4 regions of the Dongia rigui genome follow, and region 2 is predicted to be linked to each of the others. Evidence: riboswitches for the same ligand, from Rfam matches in the RefSeq annotation. Region 2 holds a riboswitch; each other region holds the start of a gene.
What was found. Region 2 has a riboswitch for cobalamin ahead of cobG (precorrin-3B synthase). Riboswitches for the same ligand answer to the same signal wherever they lie in the genome.

Region 1: it holds a riboswitch for cobalamin, as region 2 does, so the genes downstream of both, SMD31_RS20435 (hypothetical protein) here and cobG (precorrin-3B synthase) in region 2, are expected to answer to the same signal.
Region 3: it holds a riboswitch for cobalamin, as region 2 does, so the genes downstream of both, SMD31_RS14520 (ABC transporter substrate-binding protein) here and cobG (precorrin-3B synthase) in region 2, are expected to answer to the same signal.
Region 4: it holds a riboswitch for cobalamin, as region 2 does, so the genes downstream of both, cobU (bifunctional adenosylcobinamide kinase/adenosylcobinamide-phosphate guanylyltransferase) here and cobG (precorrin-3B synthase) in region 2, are expected to answer to the same signal.

What each region holds. Positions count from the first base shown of each region.
Region 1 is NZ_JAXCLX010000004.1:346,949-354,382, reverse strand. It holds gene SMD31_RS20460 (N-acyl homoserine lactonase family protein) at 1-693, shown strand, start outside; gene SMD31_RS20455 (SDR family oxidoreductase) at 720-1,739, opposite strand; gene SMD31_RS20450 (hypothetical protein) at 1,949-2,293, opposite strand; gene serA (phosphoglycerate dehydrogenase) at 2,483-4,063, opposite strand; gene SMD31_RS20440 (phosphoserine transaminase) at 4,066-5,253, opposite strand; cobalamin riboswitch at 5,424-5,638, shown strand; gene SMD31_RS20435 (hypothetical protein) at 5,674-5,967, shown strand; gene wrbA (NAD(P)H:quinone oxidoreductase) at 6,028-6,624, opposite strand; gene SMD31_RS20425 (LysR family transcriptional regulator) at 6,758-7,434, shown strand, end outside.
Region 2 is NZ_JAXCLX010000002.1:308,793-316,226, forward strand. It holds gene SMD31_RS12935 (ABC transporter ATP-binding protein) at 1-463, shown strand, start outside; gene SMD31_RS12940 (META domain-containing protein) at 482-898, shown strand; gene SMD31_RS12945 (cobalt-precorrin-6A reductase) at 953-1,699, shown strand; gene cobJ (precorrin-3B C(17)-methyltransferase) at 1,696-3,399, opposite strand; gene SMD31_RS12955 (precorrin-2 C(20)-methyltransferase) at 3,387-4,118, opposite strand; gene SMD31_RS12960 (precorrin-8X methylmutase) at 4,115-4,741, opposite strand; gene cobG (precorrin-3B synthase) at 4,738-6,057, opposite strand; cobalamin riboswitch at 6,149-6,358, opposite strand; gene cbiE (precorrin-6y C5,15-methyltransferase (decarboxylating) subunit CbiE) at 6,488-7,434, shown strand, end outside.
Region 3 is NZ_JAXCLX010000002.1:627,674-635,107, reverse strand. It holds gene SMD31_RS14530 (GNAT family N-acetyltransferase) at 1-1,033, shown strand, start outside; gene SMD31_RS14525 (TIGR03862 family flavoprotein) at 1,030-2,241, shown strand; cobalamin riboswitch at 2,260-2,484, shown strand; gene SMD31_RS14520 (ABC transporter substrate-binding protein) at 2,717-3,742, shown strand; gene SMD31_RS14515 (FecCD family ABC transporter permease) at 3,739-4,791, shown strand; gene SMD31_RS14510 (ABC transporter ATP-binding protein) at 4,788-5,585, shown strand; gene SMD31_RS14505 (class I SAM-dependent methyltransferase) at 5,582-6,364, shown strand; gene SMD31_RS14500 (LysR substrate-binding domain-containing protein) at 6,368-7,237, opposite strand; gene SMD31_RS14495 (aromatic ring-hydroxylating oxygenase subunit alpha) at 7,358-7,434, shown strand, end outside.
Region 4 is NZ_JAXCLX010000001.1:2,322,276-2,329,709, reverse strand. It holds gene cobO (cob(I)yrinic acid a,c-diamide adenosyltransferase) at 1-461, opposite strand, end outside; gene cobN (cobaltochelatase subunit CobN) at 458-4,177, opposite strand; gene cobW (cobalamin biosynthesis protein CobW) at 4,183-5,253, opposite strand; gene cobU (bifunctional adenosylcobinamide kinase/adenosylcobinamide-phosphate guanylyltransferase) at 5,303-5,863, opposite strand; cobalamin riboswitch at 5,895-6,108, opposite strand; gene SMD31_RS10835 (sensor histidine kinase) at 6,332-7,434, shown strand, end outside.

The sequences.
Region 1 (7,434 bases), on a different contig from region 2:
CAATATGCGGGGAAGCAGCGGACGCTGACCGACAGCTGTTATGTGATCCAGCATGACAAGGATTACATGATCTGGGACACGGGCCTCCCGGCCGGTCTGCTCAATGCGCCGCTCGATGCGGCGGCACCCATGCAGCCGACGCTGGCCGCCACGGTGCCGCAGCAACTGGAGAAGATCGGCGTGAAGCTGGAAGCGATCTCGGTGGTGGGGATCAGCCACTACCATTTCGACCATATCGGACAGGCAGCCGATTTTCCGAAGGCGAAGCTGCTGATGGGCAAGCTCGATCTTGAGGCGATGAAGAGCGAGCCGCTGCCCTTCGGTGCCGTGCCGGATCTGCTGAAGCCCTGGTTGAAGGATGGTGGGGCCGTCGAACCGGTCAGCGGCGACAAGGATGTCTTCGGCGACGGTTCGGTCACGATGCTGACGATGCCCGGTCATACGCCGGGCAGCTATGCCCTGCTGGTGAAGCTCGCCAAGACAGGTCCGGTGCTGCTGAGCGGCGATATCGTTCATTTCGAGGAGCAGTTAAAGAATGAGGGCGTGCCGCCCTTCAACACGGATCGCGCCCAGTCCCTGGCGTCGATGGATCGCTTGGCGCGCATGGCAAAATCGCTGAAGGCGACGCTTGTCGTGCAGCATGACGCTGGCGACATCAAGAAGCTGCCGGCCTTCCCGAAGGCCGCGGAGTAGGATCTACCAACGGGCCGGCTGCTGGTTCAGCGGCCGGCCTGGCGGCGGTCCATCCGAACACCATAGGGCAGCGTCCCGCGCCGCCGGTCTTCCGGCGCCATGGGCCGGTAAGGCAGCGGGTCGAGCTGATACTGCGCGGAAACATCGACATTGCGCTGCTCGGCGAGGCAGATTTCCTCGACGCAATCGTCGAGGGCCCTGTGCCAGTCCGGCTGTTCCAACTGCAGGAGGTGCCGGGTGCGGCTGCAATCCAACTCGGTGCGGCGGGCAGCAGCCCCGGTCACGCCGAAACGGTTGGGCGTTATCGGGATCAATTCGGGTGCGGCCTGGTAAGGTGCCGCCCGGCGCAGCGCGTGGGCTGCGAACTCAAACCAGGTGGCGACCGGGGCTCCGGTGAAATGCAGCGTCGTGCCGTTCTCGAACTCGCGGTTGATGAGGGCGATCCCAATGCGACGCATCGCGCCGCACAGCTCGCGCACGGGGGTCGGACCGGCGATGTGGTCATTGGGCACATGGACCCGACCGCCGCGTCGCCCCAGCGACAGCATGGTCTTCAGCATGTTGTGCCCCTTGGCACCGAACAGCCAGCCGGTCCGCAGAATAGCAAAATGGCGGCAATGGGCAGCCACCTCGGCCTCGCCGGCCGCCTGTGCCTGGCCGAAGACGCTGATCGCGTCGGGGGTGTCGGTTTCCAGATAGGCGGCGAACTTGTCGCCGGCGAAGACCTGATCCGACGAGAGATGCAGGAGGGGAATGTCGAGGGCGCCGGCGACTTCAGCAAGGTCGCCGACCGACCAATGGCTGCGGGCCTGGATCAGGGTGCGGTGCTGCTCGGCGCCATCGGGCGAGGCATAGCCGATCGTGTTGATGATCAGCACCGGCGACAGGTTTTCGAGGTTCCGGCGCAGCCGTTCGATATCCAGAATGCCGAGCTCATGCCCGGTCAGCATGCGGGTTTCGAACCCCGCAGGCCAGATCATCTCGTGAAGTTCCTGTGCCAGGACGGCGTTGCGCCCGGCGATCAGAACAAGTTTCCGGTCCTGCATCTGCAGCTCCTTGGGGTCGGTCGGGAGCGACGGATTCGATCCCATAAAGATAACACCAGTGCCCGTCCAGATGAAGGGTCGAACAGAAATATAACAGCTATATCAATGGGATACTGGAAAAATTTGACATAAATCAGTGGTGTTAGACGACCAATAAAAAAGCCGCCGCGGCTAGGCCGGCGGCGGCTTTCTCGGAAGGATGACGTCGATTACGGCTTCGGTGCGCGGGCGCCAATGCAGGCGGCGTCATAATCGTTCCAGCGCAGTTCGACATGGCGCCAGTAATCCCTGGTCGGGGCGCTGCCACCAGCTTCGGCGATTTCCGGATAGTCGCCGCCGAGCAGATCGGCGACGGCCGGATCAACGGCCACAGTCTCACTGTTCTTGTAGGCTTCGCCGGCGATCGACGATTCGGCGGAAGCCAGCGTGCCCATCGCGGTTTCGGCATGGCCGCAAAGGCCGGAAACCTGCTGGTTAAGCTCGTATTGCGGCTTCACAGCGCAGGCCGTCAGAGCGAGCGCGCCGAGGACGACGGGCAACATAATGATCTTCATAAGACTACCCCTTTTAAGTGACGCTTGTGGCCGGACAACAACCCGCGCGCCACGGCGCAAGCCCCCGATTCCGGCAGAACCTCTCAATCGCGGATCAAATCATAATAATAGGTTAACCGCAAGAGTGGAGGTGACAGGACCGAGCTGCGATCGGTCCTGCCAACCACTTGTTAAAAAACGGCTTTCGTCTCAGAAGACGAGGTGTTTGGCCTGCTGCACCTGCGCCAGATCCTGGACCTGCTTCAGCAACGGGCCGGGAATGGGGCCATCGATTTCAACCAAAGCGATCGCGTCCTTGCCGGGGGCGGAGCGGCCCAGAGCAAAGGTCGCGATGTTGATGCCGTTGTCACCGAGGAGCGTCCCAAGCTTGCCGATGAAGCCCGGTTTGTCGTCATTGGTGACATAAAGCATGTGGGGCCCAAGCTCGGCATCGATCTTGATGCCCTTGATCTCGACCACACGGGGGCGTTGATCGGCAAAGAGCGTGCCAGCGATCGAGCGCGACCAGCGCTCGGATTGAACCGTGAGGCGGATGAGGGTGTGGTAATCGCCTTCGCGATCATGCTTGACCTCGGTAAGGTCAATGTTGCGCTCCTTGGCGACAAGGGGCGCGTTGACCATGTTGACGCTGTCGGAAAGCTGCGGCTTCAGCAGCCCTTGCAACATCAGCGCTGTGAGGGGACGCGTATTGAGCGCCGCAACCTGGCCCTCATATTCGACGATCACTTTCAAGATGCCGGTTTCCGTCGCCTGGCCGGCAAAGGCACCCAGCTGGTCGGCGAGCTTCATATAGGGCCTGAGCTTGGGCGCTTCCTCGACCGTCACCGAGGGCATGTTGAGGGCGTTGGTGACGGCGCCATGCAGCAGGAAGTCGGACATCTGCTCGGCCACCTGGATGGCGACATTGAGCTGTGCCTCGGTCGAGGACGCCCCAAGATGCGGCGTGCAAACCACATTGGGATGGCCAAAGAGAATGTTCTGCGTGGCGGGTTCCGTCGGGAACACGTCAAGGGCCGCACCAGCGACATGACCGCTGTCGAGGGCGGCTTTCAGATCCTCCTCGACCACCAGCCCGCCACGCGCGCAATTGACGATACGGACACCCGCCTTGCACTTCGCGAGCGCTGCCTTGTCGATCAGATTACGGGTCTGATCGGTCAAGGGCGTATGCAGCGAGATGAAATCGGCGCGCGCCAGCAACGTGTCGAGATCGACCTTCTCGACACCGAGATCGATGGCGCGCTCGGGCGACAGGAAGGGATCATAGGCGATCACCTTCATCTTCAACCCCTGCGCCCGGTCGGCGACGATGGAGCCGATATTGCCGCAGCCGACGAGCCCCAGTGTCTTGGCGTAAAGCTCGACGCCGACGAAACGGGACTTTTCCCATTTCCCGGCATGGGTCGAGCTATTAGCTTCCGGGATGTGGCGGGCGAGCGCCATCATCATTGCCACCGAGTGCTCGGCGGTGGTGATGTTATTGCCGAACGGCGTGTTCATGACACAGATGCCGCGCGCGGTCGCCGCCTTGACGTCGATATTGTCGACACCGATGCCGGCACGCCCGACGACTTTGAGATTCTTGGCGGCGGCCAGCACATCGGCCGTCACCTTGCTGGCTGACCGCAGAGCCAAGCCGTCGAACGCGCCGATCATCTCGGCCAGTTCCTTCGGCTTCATGCCGGTCTTTTCGACCACTTCGATGCCGCGTTCCTTGAAGATCTGGACGGCGGCGGGTGACAGTTCATCGGAGATCAAAACTTTGGGCATGATCAAGCTTCCTTGGCGAGCGGGGTCGCATTCTGTTTGACGGTCGCGTAAGCCCAGTCGAGCCAGGGCAGCAGGGCTTCGACGTCGCTGCGGTCGACGGTGGCGCCGCACCAGATGCGCAGGCCCGGCGGCGCGTCGCGATAGGCGCCGATGTCGAGGGCGACTCCTTCCTTTTCCAGCAGGCCGACAACGTCCTTGGCAATGGCCTGCTGGCCGTCCTTGTCATGGGCCGTGAACCAGCTGTCTGTGATCTTGAGGCAGACGCTGGTGCAGGACCGCGTCGCTGCATGCTGCGCCAGGAAGCCTGCCCAATCAGACTTTGCGACCCAGTCCGCGATCGCCTTGGCATTGGCTTCGCTGCGCGCGATCAGGCCCGGCAATCCGCCGATATCCTCCGCCCAGGCCAGGGCATCCAATTGATCGTCGACGCATAGCATCGATGGCGTATTGATGGTCTCGCCTTTGAAGATGCCTTCGATCAGCTTGCCGCCCTTGGTGAGGCGGAAGATCTTTGGCAGGGGCCAGGCGGGCTTGTGCGATTGCAGGCGTGCGACGGCCCTGGGTGACAGGGCCAACATGCCGTGCCCGCCTTCACCGCCCAGCACTTTCTGCCAGGACCAGGTGACGACATCGAGCTTGTGCCAGGGCAGGTCCATGGCGAAGACGGCCGATGTCGCATCGCAGATGGTAAGACCGGTCCGATTGTCGGCGATCCAATCGGCATGCGGCATGCGCACGCCGGACGTCGTGCCGTTCCAGGCAAAGACGATGTCATCGGCCGGGTCAATCGCCGCAAGATCCGGCAGGGCGCCGTAATCGGCGCGCCGGAGCTTGGTCGGCAAATGAAGCTCGTTGATGATGTCGCCGGCCCATTCCTCGCTGAAGCTTTCGAAGGCGAGAACCGTGATGGGATTGGGACCGAGAAGCGACCACAGCGCCATCTCGACGGCGCCGGTATCCGAGGCCGGCACAATGCCGAGCCGATAGTCTGCGGGAATGCCGAGGATGCGCTTTGACTGCTCGATCACGGCGACGAGCTTGTCCTTGCCGGCCTTCGAGCGATGCGAACGACCGTGCGTCGCCGTCTTGATATTCTGATTGTCGAGGAGAGCGGGGGTCCAGCCGGGGCGCTTGGCGCAGGGTCCGGACGAGAATTGCGGCCGAATCGGCCGCTGGAGCGGTCTTGTCATCATGCGTTCCTTCCAGAACGAAGCACTCCGTTGGGGGAGCGTGGCCCACCGCCGATATCGCCGATATGCCAGGGCATGTCAAGCAGAGGATAAAATGCGTCGCTTCCTGAACGAATGGATAGGAACCGGCGCTGCGACCTTCGTGCCCTTTGCCTTTCAAGGCATCCTGCACTAGCTTCGGCAGCGATGGTTCATCGTGTTCAGCATCCTTGATGCCGAGCCGGTGATTAATAGGGAACGCGGTGCGATACCGCGGCTGCCCCCGCAACTGTGAGCGGTGAGCTTCCTGCCAACAATGCCACTGGAATGCCTCGACATTCCGGGAAGGCCGGCCGAGAAGCAGCGAACCGCAAGCCAGGAGACCTGCCATCACCTGTTGAAACTCATGCGACCGGGCGGCGGGCCTGGCAGAGGTGGTCGATGACTCTCGCTACCGACTTTTCTTTTGATGACACCCAACTCAACGCGTCGTTGCTGGCGCTCGATGCGGTGACGCACGAACCTGTACAACTGAAGCTGCTGGCCTGGGTGATGGGCCTGCCGAGCGGGCTCGACCCGGCGATCGCCGCGCGCATCGTGATGAAGCAGCAAGTGGCCGACCACAGCATGCGCGTTTCGGCGCCGCTGATGAAGCTGGTGGAAACGGTCGCGCAATACCCGCGCGAGCGGCTGGCGCAACTGGTGAAAGCCCGTCGGCGCGCGGCAATCAACTGAGCGGAAACAAAAACGGCGCCGGATTATCCGGCGCCGTTTCTTAGCCGTATTGGTGGCGTCTTACTTCAGCTTAGCAGCGATCTTGGCGACGTGTTCGCCCTGGAAGCGCGCCATGCCGAGTTCCTGCTCGGACGGCTGGCGGCTGCCATCGCCACCAGCGATCGTGCTGGCGCCATAGGGCGAGCCGCCTTTGATTTCATCGAGGCCCATCTGCGCAGCGCAGGAATAGGGCAGGCCGACCACGACCAGGCCGTGGTGGAGCAGTGTGGTGTGAACCGAAAGAATGGTCGATTCCTGGCCGCCATGCTGTGTGGCCGACGAGGTGAAGACGCTGCCGACCTTGCCAATCAGGGCACCCTTGGCCCAGAGGCCGCCCGTCTGGTCGAGGAAGTTGCGCATCTGCGAGGCCGCGGCGCCGAAGCGGGTCGGGGCGCCGATGATGATCGCGTCATATTCCGGCAGTTCGTCGACCGTGGCGATCGGCGCTTTCTGGTCGAGCTTGAAGTGGCTGGCCTTGGCAACGTCATCCGGCACGAGTTCCGGCACACGCTTCACCGCAACGTCGGCGCCGCCCTTGCGGGCACCTTCGGCGACGGCTTCCGCCATCTTCTCGATATGGCCGTAGGTTGAATAATAGAGAACGAGAACCTTGGTCATGAAAGCCTCACATTAAAGGGGGATTTGAGCACGGGAGAGTCGGCACGTCGGCATGTTGGGCGCGTCAGACGCCCGCGACAATTCCCACGCCTGTGATAAGATCGTTCACTTTTAGCTGACAATCGGTGGGACGATGGATCAATTGGCGGCGATGCGGACCTTTCGCCGGGTCGTGGAATTGGGCAGCTTCACGGCGGCGGCGCGCGGCCTCAATCTCAGCAAGGCGGCGGTTTCCAAACAGGTCGGTGAATTGGAGGCGCATCTCGGTGCCACACTCATCCATCGCACGACAAGGCGCCTGTCGGTAACGGAAGTCGGTCATGCCTATTTCGAGCGCGCCATACGGCTGCTCGACGAGTTCGAGGCGGCCGAAGCGGAAGTGAGGCACCTGCAGGCGGAGCCCACGGGCTCCTTGCGCCTCAGCGTCCCCAATGCGATCAGCGTGCCGCAGCTGGCGGCGACCATCAACGATTTGGCCGCACGCTACCCCAAGCTGCGGCTCTCGATCGAAGCGAGTGACCGCTTCGTCGACCTCATCGAAGAAGGCTTCGACGCCGCGATCCGCATTCGCACGGAACTGCCGGATTCGAGCCTCATTGCCCGGCGCCTGTGCACGATCCCGCGCTATGTCTGTGCATCGCCCAAATACATCAAGAAATTCGGCGAGCCGAAACGGCCCGAAGATCTGAAGGAGCACAATTGCCTGATCTACACCCAGTCGCCGGCGCCCTATGACTGGGCCTTCAAGACACCCCTGGGGCGCAAGCTGATCCGTGTCGCGGGGTCAATCCAGAGCAATCATGGCATGAT
Region 2 (7,434 bases):
CAATGTACTCATCGCGCGTCCTGAGGCGAGCGAGACGGAACTCGTTGCTGCCATCGAACATGCCTCGCTCACAGATCTGGTGGCGGCTCTCCCCGAGGGCCTCGATGCGCCGGTCGGCGAACGGGGCACCAGCCTGTCGGGCGGCCAGCGCCAACGCGTCGCCATCGCCCGGGCGTTTCTCAAGGACGCGCCGATCCTCATCCTCGACGAGGCAACCTCGCATCTCGATGCCGCCAACGAACAGGCCGTCCGGCGCGCGCTCGATCTGCTGCAATCCTCGCGCACCACCATCGTCATCGCCCATCGGCTCTCGACTGTGCGCAATGCCGATCTTATCATGGTGCTCGATGCGGGCCGCGTCGCCGAAATCGGTTCGCCGGCGGAACTGTTGGCGCGCGGCGGCCTCTATGCCAGGCTGGTCTCGCGCCAATTGACTGCCGGCAGGGCGCCGGCCGCGCAGTGATGTGAAACGGAGGCCGCCATGACGATCCGCGCAATTCTCGCTTCGGCCTTGATGGCGCCAAGCCTGATGCTGGCTGCTTGTGCCGGCGGCGCGTCGTCCGAAACGCAGATCATGGGGGTCACCTGGGTCGCCGACGAAATTGGCGGCACGCCGGTTCTGCCTGACAGCGAGGTAACGCTGACATTCAACCCGGACGGCCGCTCCGGTGGCAAGGGTGGCTGCAACACCTATGGCGCCGGATATCAGCGCAACGGCAACGCCTTGACCTTCGAGCAGGCGATGTCGACGCAGATGTTCTGCGCACCGGATGCGCTGATGGCCCAGGAGCATGCCTATCTCAATCTATTGCCGCAGGTCACAGGGTTCGAGCGCAGCGGCGACAAGCTGACGTTGAACACGCCCGCCAAATCCATCCTGTTTCACGCCAAACCGTAACGGCCGCCTTGCCAGCGGCCCGAACTCCCGGCATGGTCCGGCCGGGAGAGCGAGATGAGCGGTGCGGACAGGATTCTGATTTTGGGCGGCACGGGGGAGGGCATCGCTCTCGCTTCGGCTCTCACATCGCTGCCCGGCCGCCGCGTTATATCTTCGCTCGCCGGCCGCGTCGCCAACCCCAAATTGCCGCCGGGTGAGGTGCGTATCGGCGGCTTCGGCGGTGTCGAAGGTCTCGCCGCTTATCTGCGCGAGAACAAGATCCGCGCCGTGATCGATGCAACCCATCCCTTTGCGCGCCGCATGGGTTGGAATGCGGCGGCCGCGTCGCAGACCACAAACACGCCGTTGCTTCGCTTTGAACGGCCCGCCTGGATGCCCCAGCCAGGCGATCATTGGATCGACGTGGCTGATTGGGACGAGGCGGTCAATGTTTTGCGCGGCAAGGCGCGCCGGGTGTTCCTCGCCTTGGGCCGGCAGGAGTTGGCGCCCTTCACCGCTCTCAAGGATATCGCCTTCGTCATTCGCGCGGTCGACGCGCCGGATGCCGATCTCGCCTTTGCCGATGCCGAGATCGTGCTGGCACGCGGCCCCTTCAAGCTGGCGGACGAGCGGGTGCTGCTGCAGTCGCGCGGCATCGATCATTTGGTGTGCAAGAACAGCGGCGGCGATGCGACCGATGCCAAGCTGCAGGCCGCCCGCGAACTTGGCGTCACCGTCATCATGCAACGCCGCCCGCCACGGCCCGATGTGCCCAAGGTCAGCGACGTCCAGGCCGCTGTCGATTGGGTGAGATCCCTTTAAGCCGGCTTCGTCCCGTACCAGCGCGGGGTATAGACCCAGGCGCTGCCATCGGGCTTTGCGATGGCCCGCGTCATGGATGAGCCCACAATGACGACCGTGCGGCTGTCTACCATCTCCGTGGTGAGTTCGCCCAGCGTGGTATGACCGATCTTTTCGTCCGGCCGGCCGACATCGCGCCCCAGCACGACCAGCGTCTCAGGCGCCCGGTACTGGCGCAACAGATCCAATGCCTCGCCCAATTGCCAGGGCCGCGCCTTGGAAATGGGATTGTAGAGGGCCATGGCAAAGTCACCCTCCGCGGCATGGCGGAGGCGATCGAGAATTGTCGCCCAGGGTTTCAGATTGTCAGAAAGCGAGATGACGCAGAAATCATGGCCGAGCGGTGCGCCGATCTTTGCCGCCGCCGCCATCGCCGCCGAGACACCGGGCAGGATAGCAAGGTCGACGCCGTGCCATTCCGGCTTGTCCGTATCGTCCAGGGCTTCCAGCACGGCGGCAGCCATCGCAAAGACGCCAGGATCGCCTGAGGAGACGATCACGACCGAGCGCCCGCTCGCTGCCAGTTCGAAGCCATGGCGCGCGCGGGCCAGTTCCTCGCGGTTGTCGCTCCCGTGCACGATCTGGTCGGGGCGCAAGGGGCCGGCCATCTTCACATAGGTCTCGTAGCCCAGGATGTCCTGGGCCTGGTCAATCTCGCGCCGCACGGCCGGCACCATCATTGCCGCCGCGCCCGGGCCGAGGCCGACAACGGCCAAGCGCCCGCGCTTGCGCCCGATGGGTGTCACTTCTGCCGGTGTCTCGGCGACGCCAATCGCCAGTTGCTCAATGGTCACGGACAAGGCGGGTGAGGGAACGGCGGCCAGCACCAGTTCCTCGGCCGAGCGCGCCGCGACGAAGCGCACGGGCAGGCCCAGCGCAGCTGCCGCAGTGGCGACATGCGGATCGGCAAAATCATCCTCGCGCGCCAGCAGCAGCGCCAGGGAATGAATCGATAACTGCGTCTGTGCCAAAGCCCGGCGGATCACATCCGCGAGGTCCGGTTGCGGCCGACCGATGCCGATAACGATGCTGCGCGGATGAAACAGCAACTCATTCTCGCCCGGCGCCACGTCCTGATGCGTGATCCGTGCGGTGAGCGTGCCGTCATCGGCGATGGGCAGGTTAGCATCGGCGAACCAGGGCGCCTCGCCTTCCACCCGCATCTTGGCCCCCGCCAGCAGATCGGCAATGAAGGTCTTGCCCGCCGCAGGGTTGCGCAGCACATAACCGTCGGGTGGGTTGATGAGACAGGTGCCGAAGCGGATCTCGCCGGTCGTGGTGATCGCCGGCACGGTACCCAGGGCCGCGCCGATTTCACGCGCCAGCACATTGACGCCGCTCAGGCCCCCCAGCAGCGGTACGACAGCACTGCCGTCTTCAGCCACAGCGAGAACCGGCGGTTCCGCGCGCTTGTTCTGCAACAAGGGACTGAGCGAGCGGATGACGATGCCGGCAGCGCACAGGGCGATGATCGGCCGTCCCGCCTCGTATAGTCCGCGCAAGGTCTCGCCGAATTCTTCGAACGGAATGTCGGCGCCCTCGACGCGGGATTTAAGGCCATAAACTTCCGCGCCGGGCAACGCCGCCTGGATGCGCCGCGCGGTGGGCAGCGAGCGCGCACCCAGGATCAAAATAGCCGGCGCATCGTTCACGACTGCCATTTCTTGCCCGGCACCAGCACGATGGAGAAATAAGGGGCGCTTTTGGGATCGACCTCGGCCAACGGCACGATCTTCTGGTTGCCCATGGTGGCGCGTTCGACATAAAGCGCGCGGTCGCCGAGCCCCAGATCCATCACGACCTTGCGCACCTTTTCGAAATTGGTGCCGAGCTTCATGATGGCCGCCGCTTCGAGATCAGAGAGGCGCCGCTTCAGCTCTTCCTCCGGCAGCACGCCGGACAGGATGCCGAGGTTCTGGTTGCGATAGACCAGGGGGGCACCCAGCACAGATGCGGCAGCCAGCACCGAGCACACACCGGGCACGACTTCCGTCTCGTAGCGGGTCGCCAACCGGTCGTGGATATACATGAACGAGCCGTAGAAGAACGGATCGCCTTCGCAGATGACAGCCACGTCGCGCCCGGCATCGAGATGCGCTGCGACCTGCTCCGCCGACTGGTCATAGAAATCGCTGACCAGCGTCTCGTAGCTGAGATGCGCCGGCAGCTTTTCCGTCGTCACCGGATAGATCAGCGCCATGGTCTGCTGTTCCGGCTTCAGGAAGGTCTCGACGATGGTAAGAGCGTTGCCTTTCTTCCCCTTGGCAGCGAGATAGGCGACGACGGGTGCCTGCTGCAACAGACGCAGAGCCTTGATCGTCATCAATTCCGGATCGCCCGGGCCGACGCCCAGACCATACAAACGTCCCTTGGCCATCATTCGCGCTCCGTTGCCAAGGCGTTGACCGCAGCTGCCGCCATGGCGCTGCCGCCACGCCGCCCGCGAATGATGACGAAGGGCACGCCGCGGCTGTTTTCGGCCAGCATCTCTTTCGATTCCGCGGCGCCCACGAAGCCGACGGGAAACCCTAAGATCAGCGCTGGTTTCGGTGCGCCTTCGTCCAGCATTTCGAGAAGGCGGAACAGCACGGTCGGTGCATTGCCGATGGCAACGACGGCGCCGCCCATCCTGTCGCGCCAGAATTCAAGTGCAGCGGCCGAGCGCGTGTTGCCGAGGTCTTGCGCCATCTGCGGCACGCGCGGATCGTTCAAGGTGCAGATCACCTCGTTATCGGCGGGGAGGCGCGATCGCGTGACACCATCCGCCACCATGCGGCAATCGGCGAGGATCGGCGCGCCGTCGGCGAGGGCCTTGCGCCCGGCATCACCAGCACCGGTGGAGAAGCGCAAATCCGGCACGACATCGACCATGCCGGAGGCATGTGCCACGCGCACGGCGAGTTTTTCGAGATCGGCCGGAATGCCGGCAAGATCGGCTTCCCGGCGAATGATGGAAAAGGATTGGCGATAGATTTCCTGCCCATCGCGCTCGTAATTGATCATGCCTTCTCTCTTTGCATCAGCAGCCTGGCTGCCTGTTCGATAGTGACGTCATGGCCCAGAAGCTCGCCCAAACCCGTCTTTGCCGTGTCGCCCACCGGCGCGTCGGATTGGGCAAAGACATCGTAATGGCCAGGCCGCAACCCCAACAGGGTGTAGGGGGCGGGGCGGGGTGCGGCGCAGGATTTGGCACAGCCGGTGAGGTGGATGCCAAAGACAGGCTGTCCCCAACCATCGATCTCGTTGGCGAGGTGCCGCGCATCGGCCTTGGTGTCAGCGAGGCCGGACTTGCAGCCGGCACTGCCGGCACAGGTCAACGTCGCCGCCAGCGTGCGGTCGGGCCGCGTGATGAAGTCCAGCTCTTCCAGGGCAGCGACGGCCTCTTCCAGCGCGTCTTCTGTCATGGAGGGCAGCATCACGCTCTGCCAGGGGGTGAGGCGGATCTCGCTGCCGGAAAATCGGTGAGCGAGGTCGGCAAGGCCCAGCATCATCTCCTGGCCGAGGCGACCCAGAAGTGGCACGGCGCCCAGGATGAACCGCCCATCCGCTTGGCGCCTGGCGCCGATGTGGCCTTGCGGCATCGCTGCCGCGCGCTGCCAAGCGTCTGCGGGCGTCACCCGGCAAGTTAGGCGCGCGGCGAGGTCTGCCGGTGTTTCATCCACCAGCAAATGCCGCATGCGGGTGATCTTGTCACCCTTGGCGTTGAGCTGGCCGATCTTCGCCGTGAAGTGATCGAGCAACGTGAACAACGCAGCCTCGGCATCGCCGCTCGCAACCGCTCCGGCGGTGCGCTCGCCCGGCACCCCGGCAAAGCCGAAGGCAAAGCGCCCGTCCGCCATCGCCGACAGCCAGATATCGTTGGGGTGCTGCAGCATGGCGATTTCTTCGCCGCCATCGATCTGGATCGAAAATTTGGGTGACAGCACGTGATAGTGCGTCTCGTTCTCCAAACGCGCGAGCACCCGGCGCGCGAGATCGCTGACATCGAAAATGGCATTGGGGTCGAGACCAATGAAAGGGCTCACCATCACATTGCGCACATCGTCGGCGCCGCTGCTCTTGGGCGCCAATCCGGCATCGACCAAGCCGGCGATCAGCGCGTCATCGGCGCCGTCATGGACGCCACGGATCTGCACATTGGCACGGTTGGTGACTTCGATTTCCGGCAATCCATGAGCCGCGGCAAGCTTCGCCAGCGCCCGCATCTGCGCAGCGTTCAGCCGGCCGAACGGCAGCTTGATGCGACAGATGCCGCCATCTTGCGAGGGCACGATGCGGTAAAGGCCCGGACAGGCGAAACGGCGATCACTCTGGATCAAATCGGCACCGGCAAAAACCGTTGCGGCGAATGGGTACGGACCAAGTCTGATCCCACCACAGCATCGATACGCCCCGACCGATGCATCCAACCACAACCCCGTGTTACCGGCAGGTTTCCTGGCTTCGCGGGTCAGGGCCGTCGTCGCAGCCTTCCCGGACCCCTTGGGGCCAGTGGCTCGTTGCAACAGGCTCGCCGCGTACAGTTGCGGGGGCAGCCACGGCTGGTTCCGGTCCATTTGGGCCATCGCCTCCCGTGTTCCCTTTTATGCCCCGAAGGGCACCGGTAACGGCCCCGTTCTATAGGAGCGTGGGACCCCGCGAAAGCGGATTCTCCCGTGGTTTGGCGTCGCGGGCACGCTTGCTCATCCCTTGCCGATGTCCTATTGGAAGCCGGGAAGCAGCCTTTTTTCCAACGAGATAGACGCGAAGATGGCAACCTGGCTCACCGTCATCGGTATCGGCGAAGACGGCCTCGATGGCCTCGGCGCGGCCGCGCGCGCGGCCTTGAGTGACGCTGCCATCGTGTTTGGTGGCAACCGGCATCTCGGCATGCTGCCGGACAGCTTCAAGGCCGAACGCCGTCCCTGGCCGAGCCCGTTTTCGGACGCTTTCGACGCGGTTCTGGCACTGCGCGGGCAGAAGGTCGCCATTCTCGCCAGCGGCGATCCGATGTTTTACGGCATGGGGGCGAGCCTCAGCCGACAACTCTCGGCTGATGAGATGCGGGTGATCTCAGCCCCGTCCTCCGTCTCGCTCGCGGCGGCGCGCATGGGCTGGGCCCTGCAAGATGTGTGTGTCGTCACCATTCATGGCCGGCCGATCCATCACGTCAATCGGGCCCTCCATGATGGCGCGCGTCTGATCGTGCTGAGCGAGGACGGCTTTTCCGCACAGGCGGTTGCGGCATTGCTGACCGCGCGCGGCTTCGGGCCCAGCCGCATCACGGTCTTCGAACACCTTGGCGGACCGAAGGAAAAGCGTATCGACGGCATCGCCGAGAGCTGGCGGGCAGGGGAGAACGCGGCGCTCAATCTGCTGGCGATCGACTGCAGGGCGGGGCCCCAGGCGCAAGCCTTTCCGGCCCTCGCCGGCCTGCCTGACGAGGCGTTCCAGAATGACGGCCAACTCACCAAGCGCGACGTGCGCGCCGTAACCTTGGCGCGTCTTGCGCCGCTGCCTGGTGAACTGCTGTGGGATGTCGGTGCCGGCTGTGGCTCGATCTCGATCGAATGGATGCGCAGCCACCCCAGCTGCCGTGCCATCGCGATCGAAGAAAACGATGGCCGCCAGCAATTCATCCGCGCCAATGCCGATCATCTCGGCGTACCCAACCTCGACCTCGTCGCTGGGGCGGCGCCGGCAGCACTCGCGGGACT
Region 3 (7,434 bases), 320 kb from region 2:
TTCCGTCGGGCGCGGCACCGGCTGGCTGCCGCAGCATATCGTGCTGGAGGATGCGGCGGGCGTCATTCACGCCGCCACCCCGCTCTACGTCAAGGGCCACAGCCAGGGCGAATATGTGTTCGACCATGGCTGGGCTGAGGCCTATGAGCGGGCCGGCGGCAAGTATTATCCCAAGCTTCAGGTGGCGGTCCCGTTCTCGCCCGTGCCGGGACCACGGCTGTTGGTGAAACCCAGCGCCGATGACAGCGTGATGCGCAGCGCCCTTATCAGCGCGCTCACGCAGACGGCGGAGAAAAGCGGCCTCTCCTCGCTCCATGTCACGTTTTGCGAACAGCAGGAAGCCATGGACATGGTCGACCATGGCTATCTCCATCGCCTGGGCACGCAGTACCACTGGCACAACAAGGGCTATGCCAGTTTCGACGATTTCCTCGGCGACCTGGCGTCGCGCAAGCGCAAGGCGATCCGCAAGGAACGCGCTTCGGTTGCGGCACAGGGTCTCGATATCAGCGCACTTTCCGGCGATGAGCTCACCTCGGCACATTGGGATGCGTTCTTTGCCTTCTACATGGATACCGGCGGGCGCAAATGGGGCCGGCCCTATCTGACCCGCGCCTTCTTCGAAGCCTTGCACGATGCCTTGCGCGACCGCGTCGTGCTGGTCATGGCGTTCCGCGACGGGCAGCCCATTGCCGGCGCCCTCAACCTGCGCGGCCGCGATGCCTTGTTCGGCCGCAATTGGGGCGCCATCGAAGACGTGCCCTTCCTGCATTTCGAATGCTGCTATTACCAGGCGATCGATTATGCGATCGAACACAAGCTCGCCCGCGTTGAAGCCGGCGCACAGGGCGAGCACAAGATCCAGCGTGGCTATTTGCCGGTCGAGACGCATTCGGCACATTGGATTGCCGATCCGCGCTTCAGTGAAGCGGTGGCGGACTATCTTGAGCGCGAGCGCCGCGTGATGCAGAACGAGATCACGGGGCTGATGACGTTGTCGCCCTTCCGCCAGGACAATGACCCAGGACGATGACTGGGCGCGCGATCGTCATCGGTGGCGGGCCGGCGGGCCTCATGGCGGCGGAAGCCTTGTTGCAGGCGGGCGTCGGCGTCGATCTCTTTGACGCGATGCCGTCGGTGGGGCGAAAGTTCCTGATGGCTGGTCGCGGCGGCCTCAACATCACACATTCCGAGCCGCTCGAGCGATTCCTGCCCCGTTACGGCAAAGCGCAGCGCCAGGCGACGGCCTGGCTTGAGGCGTTCGGGCCGCAGGCCTTGCGCGATTGGGTGCAGGCGCTTGGCGTCGACACCTTCATCGGCACGTCCGGCCGCGTCTTTCCGGCCGAGATGAAGGCGGCACCGCTGCTGCGCGCCTGGCTGCATCGGCTGCGCCAACAGGGTTTGCGCATTCATGTCCGGCATCGCTGGATTGGCTGGCACGGCGCGCGCGGCGCATCATTCGCCACACCCAGTGGCCGGGTCGATATCGCGGCGGATGCCATCATTCTGGCCCTGGGCGGCGGGTCCTGGCCGCAACTGGGCTCGGACGGCGCCTGGCAGGCGTTGTTGCAGGAACAGGGGATCGATCTTGCGCCGCTTGAACCCGCCAATTGCGGCTTCGACATCGACTGGAGCGGCCATCTGCGCGAACGGTTCGCCGGGGCCGCGCTGAAAAACATCGCCGCGGTGTTTGCCGGGGAGCGGCGCCATGGCGAAGCGATCGTCACCGAGAATGGCATTGAAGGTGGACTCATCTATGCGTTCTCGGCCCCCTTGCGCGAGGCGATCAAAGGCGCCGGATCGGCCACGCTGCAGCTCGATCTGCTGCCCCATCGCAAGACGGCCGATATCACGGCGGCGCTCGCCAAGCGCGGATCGCGATCGCTGTCGTCGCATCTCAAATCCAGCCTGGGCCTGGACGGCGTCAAGATCGCCCTGCTGCATGAATGTTTGGGCGATGATGAACGCGGCGATGCGAGCGTCATCGCGGAAAGACTGAAGGCGTTGCCGCTCAATCTGATCCGGCCGCGCCCGATGGCCGAGGCGATCAGTTCCGCCGGCGGCGTCAGGTTCGGCGCACTCGATGCGCAGCTGATGGTCAAATCGCTGCCCGGCCTCTTTTGTGCCGGCGAGATGCTGGACTGGGAAGCGCCGACCGGCGGCTATCTGTTGACCGCCAGCTTCGCCAGCGGCCTCATCGCCGGCAAAGGTGCCGCCGCCTGGCTGCAACAGGCGTCTTGACGACCCGCCCGTCGGCGCCTTAAGAGAAACCCCGATGGTTCCCCCATGGATGGATTCCAGGGGATTAATAGGGAACACGGTGCGGACGACCCAAAAGGGGCCAAAACCGTGACTGCCCCCGCAACTGTAAGCGGATAGCTGGGTGCCAACCCAAGCCACTGACCTCTGCAAAGAGATCGGGAAGGCCGGCACATCATGCTGCGACCCGCGAGTCAGGAGACCTGCCATCGACGCGTTCAGATTCAACCCGGGCGGGGTGCCCGAGATGGAGACGTCGATATGGTGCCGTTTTCGGCGCGCCGGCTAGCCGGGCGCTTCTCGATCATCAATTCGATTTCGTGGCGGTCGGCGCTCAGCCGTGACCGCTCCCCCTCGTCTGCCCCCGCTGGATTGTCATGACGGTCAATCCATTGTAGTTATTGCCAGAGATATGTAATGTTATAACATTACATATCTCGATCTCTCGGAGGGAAAGATGAAGGGTAAAACGTTACAACATGCGGCCTTGGCGGCCGGAGCCTGTCTGCTGTGGGGCGTGCACGCGGCACATGCCGAGACCCAGTATCCGCTGACGATTCAAAATTGCGGCGAGACGCTGACCTTCGAGCAGGCGCCCACGCGCATCGTCTCGATCGGCCAGAGCAGCACGGAGATTCTGTATTCCTTGGGCCTCGCCGACAAAGTGGTCGGCACGGCGGTGTGGTTTGGGCCGGTGATGCCGGCCTTTGAAGCCGCCAATGCCAAGATCAAGCGGCTGGCGGATAACGACCCAAGCTTCGAAAGCGTGGTGGCAGAGAAGCCCGACCTGGTGACGGCGGAATATGAATGGCATGTCGGTCCGCAAGGATCGGTCGGTACGCGCCAGCAATTCCACGATCTCAAAATCCCGACCTATGTCTCGCCGGCCGATTGCGTCGCCAAGGATAATTCCGGCGGGGGCGATGGCGTGCGCAAGGAAATGTTCAGCATGTCGCTCGTCTATCAGGAGATCGGCGACATGGCGAAAATCTTCAATGTCGAGGCCCGCGGCGAGGCACTCATCGCCGACCTGAAGGCGCGCGAGAACAAGGCCATCGCCGAGGTGGCCGACAAGAAAGCTGAAGGTCTTTCCATGGTCTTCTGGTTCTCCAGTCCTGAGATCAAGGGCGACGCCTATATCGCCGGCAAGAACGGCACGCCCGCCTACATCATGGACAAGCTGGGCGCGCGCAACGTCGTAACAACGCAAGAGGAATGGCCGCTGGTCGGCTGGGAGACCATTGCCGGCGCCAACCCGCAGGTGATCGTGCTGGCGCGTATGGACCGCCGCCGCTTCCCGGCCGACGACATCGACTTGAAGCTCCAGTTCCTGAAGACGGATCCGGTGGCGAGCCAGCTCGATGCCGTGAAGCAAGGACATATCGTCATCATCGATTCCCAGGCGATGAACCCCTCGCTGCGCACCGTCGACGGCATCGAGGCGGTGGCCGATGGCGTCAAATCCTTCGGCCTGACCAATTGAGGGCCGATACCCTCGATGTCGTCGTTCGGGGCGGGTGGGGCTTTCGGGCCGCACTCGCCCTGACGGGCGTGCTGGCGCTCTGCCTGGCGGTGGGCATGGCCATGTCGATCGGCGAAGTGCCGACGCCGATCTCGGCCACCTATCAGGCCATCGCCCATAAACTGCTGGGTACCGAGACGGCACTTTCGCCGATCGAACTGGGGATCCTGTGGGACTACCGCTTGAGCCGGGCCCTGGTCGCTGCCTGTTGTGGCGGGGCGCTCTCAGTCTGCGGTGTCATTTTGCAGGCGATGCTGCGCAATCCCTTGGCCGAACCTTATGTGCTGGGGATATCAGCCGGCGCATCGACGGGTGCCGTCGGGGTGATGATCCTGGGCCTTGGTGCCGGCCTGCTCTCGGTCGCCGGCGGCGCTTTCATCGGTGCCGTGGTCGCCTTCTTCGTGGTCAGCCTGTTGGCCGCTGGGGCCGGGGGCAGTTCCGATCGCATCATCCTGGCGGGCGTTGCCGGTTCGCAGCTTTTCAATGCCGCCACCTCCTACATCGTCGCCACCTCCGCCAGCGCCGAACAGGCACGCGGCGTGATGTTCTGGCTGCTGGGAAGCCTCAGCGGCGTGCGCTGGCCGGACGTCTATCTGGCGGCGCCGGTCGCGACGTTGGGCTTTGTCGTCTGCCTGCTCAACGCCCGGGCGCTCGATGCCTTCACTTTCGGCAACGATGCCGCCGCGTCGCTTGGCATCGACGTGCGCCGCGTGCGCCTGGTCCTGTTCGGGGTGACGGCCCTGATGACGGCGACCATGGTCGGCATGGTGGGGTCGATCGGCTTCGTCGGCCTCGTCATCCCGCATGCCGTGCGCTTCCTGGTGGGCCCCCTGCACGCGCGCCTGCTACCATTTTCATTGCTGGGTGGGGCACTGTTCATGGTACTGGCCGACATCGTCTCGCGGGTCATCATCCCGCAGCAAATCCTACCCATCGGCGTGGTGACGGCGCTATTCGGCGCGCCGGCCTTCGCCTTCATCCTCTATCGTTCGCGGAGACGATCGCTATGAGCATTACGGCGCGCAATGTCCGCTGGTCCACGGCCGGACGCATGATCGTCGACGGCGTGTCGATTGACGTGCCCCAAGGCAAGACGCTGGGTCTGCTGGGTGCCAACGGTTCTGGGAAATCAAGCTTCCTGCGCCTGCTGGGCAAATTGCGCCAGTTGGAGAGCGGCGTCGTGACGCTGGGTGGCACCGATATTGCTGAGCTGACGCAGCGCCAGATCGCGCGGCGGACTGCCTTCGTCGAGCAGCAGGTTCACACCGAGATCGAGGTTACCATCGCCGACATTGTGCAGCTCGGCCGAACGCCGCATCGTGGTACGCTCGCCGCGTGGACACAGGTTGATGAAGCGGCGGTCGACAACGCGCTGGAGCAGACGGGCCTTGCCGGCATGCGCGATCGATTGTGGCGGACCCTTTCCGGCGGCGAAAGGCAACGCGTGCAGATCGCCCGCGCTTTGGCGCAATCGCCATCCGAGCTGTTGCTCGACGAACCGACCAACCATCTCGACATTCAGCACCAGCTGGAGCTTCTGTCACTGGTCTCCCGCCTGCCTGTGACGACGGTCATTGCCCTGCATGACCTTAATCTGGCCGCCATGTTCTGTGACGCGCTGGTCGTTTTGAAGGATGGGCGCGTGATCGCCCATGGCCACCCGGATGACGTGTTGACCAGGCCATTGCTGCGGGAGGGTTTCGGCGTCGAGGCCCATATTCAACGCTCGCCTCACCACGGCAAGCTGCAGATTCAATTTCTGCCCGAGGGCATGCAGGTGGCGATCGCGTCGGAGGCAGCATGACAATCCGCCTCGCCAACCACTCGCTGAAGGAAGATATCCGCCAATACTGGTCCGACCGCGCGCAGACCTTCGACCTGGCGTTCGGGCACCGCATCCCAGCCGGTGCCGAATTCGATGCCTGGCGTGATGCCATTGCAGCCCATCTGGGGCATCGGCCGCTGCATGTCCTGGAGCTGGCCTGCGGTACGGGCGAAGTGACCCAGGTGCTGCTGTCGCTGGGGCATCAGGTGACGGCGCTGGATTTCTCGGAATCGATGCTGGCTGTCGCGCGCAAAAAGCACGCCGGCAAAGAGAGAAACCTGCGCTTCATTCTGGGTGATGCCGAAAACACCTTCCTGCCCAGCAAGAGCTTCGATGCGATTGTCTGTCGTCATCTGGTCTGGACACTGACCGCCCCCGCAACGGCACTGCAGGAATGGCGCCGCCTGCTGAAACCGGCGGGGCAATTGTTGATCTTCGACGGCGACTGGTCCAGACCAAGGCCGAGTGGCCGGTTGGCTGCAAGCCTCATCGGCTTGCTGGATCGATGGCAGGGGCCGGACCTCAACTATGACGGCGCGATGAGCGAACGGCATGCCGGCATCATGTCGGCTTTGCCGTTTGGCGATGGCCTTACCGCCGAGCGCCTCATGCCTTTGCTGGTCAGTTCCGGTTTCTCCGAGCTGCAGGTCACGTCCCATGCGCCGATCGCCCGTGCCCAGCGCCGTGCCGCCAACTTGCGCAACAAACTGCGCACCTTTGTCTACCGCCGGTTCATCCTCTCAGCGAAGCGCGCCTGACCGTCACGCCCTTTCCAACTGCTCGATCAGCAGATCGGCAAAGGCGTCGGCGAGCGGGCTGACGGAGTCGCCCGGGCGGATGACGAAGTAAGGATGCGGTGCCGGAATCTCGAGATCGAGCACCTTGACCAGTGTGCCGCGGCGCAGATCATCGGCGCAAAGGATGGTACTGCCCACGGCGATGCCACAGCCTTCCTTGGCCGCTTCAAGGGCCAGATGCGAGTTCGGCATATAGACATGCTGGCGGGGCGTGATCTGGCCGCGGCCGCTGGCCCGCAGCAAGCGCGGCCAGTCTTCCTCGCTGTCCCCATGGATGAGCACGTGGTCCTGCAAATCACGCACCGATTTCACCGGCGATTTGTAGAAGAGCTCGGCGCTGCACAGCGGGAAATAGGTCTCATTGCGCAGGATCGCCGTGCGCCTGCCAGGGACGTCGCGCTCGCCGAAGGACATGATGACATCCATCGTCTCGTCGGCGCGCTCGATCGGGAAATGCTTCACGGTGACGGAAGGGAAACGCTGCAAGAAAAGATCGAGGAGGCGCATCAGGCGCAAGGCGGCGAAGGCCGGGGCGCAGGCCAGGCGCAGCTCGCCCTCCACCCGCCCGCGCTGGGTGGTGCGGCAGGCCAGATGGATTTCGTCAAAGGCACTGCCGAGCTTCTGATAGAGCTCGGTCCCCGGCACGGTCAGGGTCAGCGCACGCTGACTGCGGACCATCAATTCAACGCCAAGATCGGCCTCTAGCTGACGGATCTGATAGCGCACGGCGCCGGTGGTGACGTTGAGTTGCGCCGCCCCTTCGGCGATCCCACCGCCCCGCGCCACCGCATAGAACGTGCGCAATGCCGTCAGGCGCCCCAGGCTTTCCCACATCTCGCCCTCAATTGTGGCAATTTAATTCCCATATTCGGCGAGAAATATTCATTTCTGTCAATCTGATTGTCGGACGTAGGATATGGGTTCTGTTTCACCCAGCATTGGCAGGCACCCGACATGGCACCCGATTCAGGTCCGCAGGCATCCGGCACCCAAGCGCAGAAGGATTTCGCCGAGATCGCCGCCCGCATGAT
Region 4 (7,434 bases), on a different contig from region 2:
AGCACTTCGTCGATCGGCAGATAGTCATAGCGCAAGGCGATGTTGATCTCATCCAGCAGCACGAAGTCGAAGCTTTCATCGGCGATCATGCGCTTGCCTTCTTCCCAGCCGGCGCGGGCAAAGGCGATGTCGCGGGCGCGGTCCTGGGTTTCCCAGGTGAAGCCTTCGCCCAGCGCCTTGATCTCGATCTGGTCGGGAAAACGCTCCAGCACGGTGCGCTCGCCGGTATCCCATTTCCCCTTGATGAACTGCACCACGCCGACTTTCATGCCGTGGCCGATGCAGCGCAGCACCATGCCGAAGGCTGCGGTCGATTTGCCCTTGCCCTTGCCGGTATGGACGATGATCAGGCCCTTTTCCTGGGTCTTGTCCGCCATCATGCGGTCGCGCGCTTCCTTGCGCCGCGCCGCCTTCTCGTTGGCCCGCTGATTAAGATCGTCGCTGTTCACCGATTCCGTCATGCTGCTTTGCTCCCATTGGACCAGGCATGAAGCCGCATGCCGGCCGAGTTCGATTTGGCCTGCCACAGGCCGCGCGTCTGCGCTTCCAGCAGGCGGTCGGCGATCTCTTTCAAGGCCGCCGGATTGTGTTTCTCGAGGAAGTCGCGCACCGTCTCGTCATCGAGATAGGCTGCGTAGACGGCGTCGAAATGATGATCCGCCACGCAATCGGCAGTGGCCGCGAAGGCAAAGAGATAGTCGACCGTGGCCGCCATCTCGAACCCGCCCTTATAGCCGTGGCGCATGACGCCGTTGATCCATTTCGGGTTGACGACGCGGGCGCGTACGATGCGGGCGATCTCTTCATCGAGCGCCCTGACCTTCGGCGCCTCGGGGCGTGAATGGTCGTTATGCCACACCACCGCGCGCTTGCCGGTCAAATGCGTGACGGCCGCGGCGAGGCCACCCTCGAACTGATAGTAATTGTCGCTGTCGAGCAGGTCATGCTCGGCATTGTCCTGGTTGTGCAGCACCGCCTCGACCCCAGTGAGACGCTGCGCGAAAAGCTGCTGCTGCGCCTCGCCGCTCGCACCCTGCCCATAGGCATAGCCGCCCCAGGCCAGATAGGCGCGCGCCAGATCGCCGGTCTCCGACCAGCCCTTCTCATCGATCAGCGTCTGCAGCCCGGCGCCATAGGCACCGGGCTTCGATCCAAAGACGCGGTAGCCGGCGCGGCGCACGGCATCGACGTCAGCAACGCCCTGTGCCACGAGGCCGGCGCGTTCGCTGCGGAATCGTGCCGCCAGCGGGTTGAGATGATCCGGCTCGTCGAGGTTCGCCACGTCCCGCGCCGCCGAATCGAAGAGATCGATCTGCGCCGGGAAGGCATCGCGGAAGAAGCCGGAGACGCGCAAGGTCACATCGACGCGCGGCCGCCCAAGGACAGCGAGCGGCATGATCTCGAATCCGGCCACGCGGCCTGATCCACCGGGATCCCAGCTCGGCTTCACGCCCATCAAGGCCAGCGCCTGGGCGATGTCATCGCCGCCGGTGCGCATATTGGCGGTCCCCCAGGCCGAAAGCACGATGGCCTTGGGCCAGGCACCATGTTCCTGGCGGTGACGATCAAGCACGAGGAGCGCCGATTGCCAGCCGAGACTCCAGGCGGTCGGTGTCGGCACCGAGCGCGTATCGACCGAAAAGAAATTGCGCCCCGTGGGCAGCACATCCAGCCGCCCGCGTGTCGGCGCGCCGGAGGGACCCGGCTTGACGAAGCGCCCGTCGAGCCCACGCAAGATGCTGGCGATTTCCGCATCGCCGCACCCCTGCACACGCAGGCGCAGATCGTCTTCAATGAAGTCGAGCACAGCCGCCGTGCGCGTCCAGGCCGGGTCGCAGGCCTGCTGATGCGACACCAGGGCGAGTGCCAGCAATTCCAGCCGCTCGACCGTATCGCCGGTCAGCCGCCACAGATCATCGCTTACCCGCTGCAGGGCGTCCGGCCGGGCACCGTTCCACGCCTCGCCGAGCTTGGCATCGAGCGGGTCGAAATCGAGGCCGAGATCGGCGCCGAGCGCCCGGATCAGCGATGCGCCGCGCCCCTCGCCCTTGCCGCGCGGCAGGCGGGTGAGTGCCACCAGCAATGCATCGAGCATGGCCCCTTCCGGCGCCTTCCCGAAGATATGGAGGCCGTCGCGGATCTGCGCCTCTTTCAATTCGCACAGATGATTGTCGAGCTTGGCCAGGGCCGTGTCGGTATCGTCATCCACCAGCACGCCGCAATCGGCTGCCAATCCCGACGACATGGCGAGATCGAGGATCTGGCGTTTCAAATCGACACAGCGGCGCGGATCGACCTGGCTCGCCTCGAAATACTCATCGACCAATCGTTCGAGATCGCGGGTCGGGCCATAGCTTTCGGCCCGCGTCAGCGGCGGCGTCATGTGATCGATGATGACGGCCTGGGCGCGGCGCTTGGCCTGCGCCCCTTCGCCCGGATCGTTGACGATGAAGGGATAGAGATTGGGCATGGGCCCGAAGATCGCCTCCGGGTAGCACAGGTTCGACAGCGCCAGCGACTTTCCCGGCAGCCATTCGAGATTGCCGTGCTTGCCCATATGCACCATCGCCAGCGCACCGAACTGGCGCCGCAGATAGGCGTAGAAGGCAAAGTAATAATGCGGTGGGACCAGGTCGGGGTCGTGATAGCTGGCCGTCGGATCGACGTCATAGCCGCGCGATGGCTGAATGCCGATGACGACATGCCCCAGATCGATCAGGGGCAGATCGAAGCCGTCGCCGGCATAGTTGGGATCCTGGTTGAAGCTGCCCCAGCGCGTGATCACCGCCGCCTGCATCGCCGCCGGCAGGCTCGCAAAGAACGCCGCATAATCTGCGCCGGTGAGGCGGAAGGCACCCTTCTCGCGCGCAATCAGGCGCGTCATCAGCTGGTCGCCATCGGTCGGCACGGCTGTGATGTGATAGCCGGCGCCCTGCATCGCCTTCAACACTTCGATGGTGCCGGCCGGCGTGTCGAGGCCGACGCCATTGCCGATGCGCCCATCGCGGTTGGGATAATTGGCGAGCACCAGCGCCACGCGCCGGCCCCCGACCTGCGTGCGGCGCAGTTTCACCCAATTGGCGGCAAGATCGGCGACGAAATCGATCCGGTCAGCCACCGGTTGCGGCGCCACGATGGTGCATTGCGTCGCTGCGTCAAAATGCTGTGCCGATTTCCACGAGATGGCGCGGGTCAGAATGCGACCGTCGAGTTCCGGCAGCGCCACCTGCATGGCAAGATCGCGTGGGGACAGCCCGCGCGGGCTGCCCTGCCACTGCGCATGGCTTTCGGAAGAGAGCACCACCTGCAGCACCGGGTGATCGCCGCCATCAAAGGGTGTGGCAAACTCGGCAGCACCCGGCTGCGAGATGGCAAAGCCGGTGCAGTTCAAGGTCACGTCCGGTGCCGTCTCGGCATAAAGGTCGCGGATGAGATCGGCCGCCACCGCTTCTTTGAGCGAATTGACAAAGATGGGGAGCGGATTGATGCCGCGTGCCGCCACGGCGCGAATGAGCGCCTCGATCGGTGCCAGCGTGCCCGCCTGCAGCAAGGCGCGGTAGAAGACGATGCCGGCGACCGGGGCACCCTGCCGCCAATAGGCTTTGAGATCGGCAAGGCCGAGGATATCGGCACCCGGCCAATATAGCCCGGCACGCAGCAGCTGCCGCGGCTCCGCCCACTCACCAGGATAGCCGATCAGCGCCGCTGCATAGCGCAGGAAATTCTCGGCATTCGTCTGGCCGCCATGGATCTGGTACTGCCACAGCCGGTGTGCCGCATCCTCGTCGATCGTCGAGCGGCGCGACAACTCCGGGTCCGGCTGGTCGTCGCCGGACAGGGCCGCGAACTGGCTGCCCCGCGCCTGGGCATTGAGCGCCAATTGCTCGACCCCGTAAGGCCAGTAGCGTTCGCCGCCGATGAGGCGCAGCACCACCAGCTTGGCATGGGCCGCCACCTGCTCGATGTAAAGATCGACCGACATGTGGTGCTGCAATTGCAGCAGATTGACCAGGCGCAAGGTCGGCTTTGGCTGGGGCAGCGCCGCATGCGAGGCGGCAAGGGCCGCAAGCTCGGTATCCGCCGCACTCAGCACCACGATCTCGGCCGGCGTCTGGCCAAGATCGACGGCTTCACCGCCATCGCTGATCGTTCCCGGTTTGGCGGCGAGGAGATGCATGGGTTTTAGGCGAGCGCAGCCGTGATCGCAGCGCGGTCGAGGCCCTTGAGGCCGATCACGACGATGCGGCCCTTGCGCCCTTCATGCGCTTCCAGCGGCCGGTCGTAATAATGCTGCAGGCGGTTGCCGACACCCTGCAGCACCAGGCGCATGTCCTTCCCCGCCACGGCAAGGAAGCCTTTCACGCGCAGAATATCGTGGGCTTCGATGGCCGGCACCAGCTTGGCCAGCAATTGCTGTGGCTCGGCGAGTTCGCCGATCTCGACCTGGAAGCTTTCGAAATCGTCATGATTGTGATCCTCGCCCTCCAGCTCATGATGCGAGGGCCGCGCGCTGAGATCGGCTTCGGCCGCCGCATCCAGCCCCAGCAGCACGCGCGGATCAACCTCGCCGAAACGCGCCGTGATCATCTTCGCCGGGCGCTGCAATTCCTTGATGATATGGGCCTGGGCCGCTTCATGCTCGCCCCCCGTCATCTGGTCCGCCTTGTTGACGATGATGAGATCGGCACAATTGATCTGGTCTTCAAAGAGTTCCGCCAACGGGCTTTCATGATCGAGCCCGTCATCCGATTTCCGCAGCGCATCGACCGCATCCGGATTGTCGGCAAAGCGGCCGGCCGCCACCGCCGGCCCGTCGACCACGGCGACGACACCGTCGACGGTGACGCGCGTGCGAATCTCCGGCCAGTTGAAGGCCTTCACCAGCGGCTTCGGGAGTGCCAGGCCCGAGGTCTCGATGACGATATGGTCGGGCGGGTTGGCGCGGTCGAGCAGCGCCTTCATGGTCGGCAGAAAATCGTCGGCCACCGTGCAGCAGATACAGCCATTGGCCAGCTCGACGATGTTTTCATCCGGGCAGCCTTCGATCTTGCAGCCCTTGACGATCTCGCCGTCGACGCCAAGCTCGCCGAATTCGTTGATGATGAGCGCCAGGCGCTTGCCGCCGGCATTCTTGAGAAGATGCTGGATCAGGCTGGTCTTGCCGGCACCGAGGAAGCCCGTGACGATGGTGGCCGGAATCTTGCCGCCCGGAATCTTACCAGTGGCACCAGCAGCGTTGGAAGCGACAGTCATTGCATGATCCTTATCGGCTCTTATTTCAAACCGCGCGGCGACCCGCGCGTCACTTCAGTATGAGCGGCAGGCCGGCCGCGACGAACAGCACGTGGTCGGCGCGCGCTGCGATGCGCTGGTTGAGACGCCCCGCGTGATCGCGGAAGTCGCGCGCCAGCTTGTTGCCCGGCACAATGCCGAGGCCCACTTCATTGGCGACGAAAATGAGCGGGCCGCCGCATTGGCCGAGCGCTGCCTCCAGCGCGTCGATCTCCGCCGGCACGTCTTTTTCCGCCAGCAATACATTGGTGAGCCACAGCGTCAGGCAATCGACCAGAACCGCCGCCCCCTTCTCTGTTTCCGCCACGATCGTTTGGGCCAGGGCCATGGGCTCCTCGACCAGGCGCCAATCCGGGTCGCGGCGGTCGCGGTGGAACTGCACCCGCGCCGCCATTTCGGCATCACGGATCTCGGCGGTGGCGACATAGGTACGGGCACCCGTATGCCGGTCGAGGACTTCCTCGGCATAGAGGCTTTTGCCCGAACGCGCCCCGCCCAGCACCAAGGTGATGGCAGGCAGCGGGGTGATGATGCCGGTGGGACCGGCGCCTTGTGACAAGGATCGAGCCATGATGGCGCGAAACCTCCCTCCGAGGTCGTTGCCGTTACGAAGCGGCCGCCGAGGTCTCCTGACTCGACCGTATTCCAGCGGATGGCCTTCCCAGCCGCACCGGCCAGTGGCTCTTTCATCCGCCGCATCCCAGTTAACGATTGGGATAACGATCCTACAGTTGCGGGGGCAGCGCCGGAATGTCGCCAGATTGGCGTTTCACCGGCTTCCCTCTTTGCGGTTGGCGGCAACCTACTCAAAGCGGCGGGGCTTGGCCAGCAGAAACCCAGCCTCGCCCTGGGACATCAGGCACAAGGATTTCGGATAAAATTACACAATCGTATGATGATTGATTTCACCTCTTTACCTCTCATTATTCACCAAGTGTCAATCTGCTGGCACATAGTTTCGAACGTTTGAAAACGACGGCCGGGATCTGCCCGGCCACAGGATGGATCACTCTTGGCCTGTTCCAGCTTGGATACCAGCATGCAGCCTGATGCGGCGCGGCAAGGGGCGGCAATGTCGGCGGCGGATGCCGCGCTGCTCGACGTCATTGCGACGCCGATCGTCATCACGCATCTGGCGACCACCGACATCCTCTTTGCCAACGCGGCCGCCAAGGCGCTGTTCGAGCGCCCGGCCGACCTGCCGGCGGGTCACCGCACCGATCATCTCTATGCCGACGCCAATCTGCGCGGCGAGCTCATTCAGCGCCTGCGGCGCGACGGCTCGATCCAGAATTTCGAGATCGAGTTTCAAAGCTTCACCGGCCGTCGCTTCTGGGGCCTCCTGTCCGGCCGCGCCACCAAATATGAAGGGGCCGACGCGCTCGTTGCCTCCATCGTCGACATCTCGGCGCAGAAGGAGCGCGAGGTGCAGCTGGCCCAGGCGACCGAACAGCTGCGCGTGCAGGCGGCCTCCACCGCCCAGCTCAACCACGAACTGAAGCGCCAGCGCCAGGTGGCGATTACCGCCAGCCGCGCCAAGAGCGATTTCCTGGCGCGCATGAGCCATGAATTGCGCTCGCCCTTGAATGCCATCCTCGGCTTTTCCGAAGTGATCGCCGGCCGCGTCTTCGGCGCCGACGGCACCGCGCGGTATGAGGATTACGCCCGCAACATCAACCAGGCGGGCACGCATCTTCTCGAACTCATCAACGACATCCTCGACCTTTCCAAGGTCGAAGCCGGCGAGATGCAGCTGAGCCTGGAGCCGATCGAGCTCAAGGAACTCATCAACAGTTCGGTCCAGCTGATGACCCCCATCGCCGAGAAGCGCGGCGTGCAGCTGGTGGTCGATCTCGGCCGTTCGCCCTTGTCGCTGGTGGCCGACCGCCGGCGCCTGCGCCAGATGGTGGTCAATCTCGTCAGCAACGCCATCAAGTTCACCCTGGCCGGCGGCACCGTGATGATCACGGCGCATCAGGCGCAGGGCAACATCGTCATCGACGTGGCCGATTCCGGCATCGGCATGACGCCGGACCAGGTCAAAGTGGCGCTGCAACCCTTCGGCCAGGTCCCCACCGACAGCCCCTATGCGCAAACCGGCACTGGCCTTGGCTTGCCCATCGTCGACAGCCTGGTGAAACT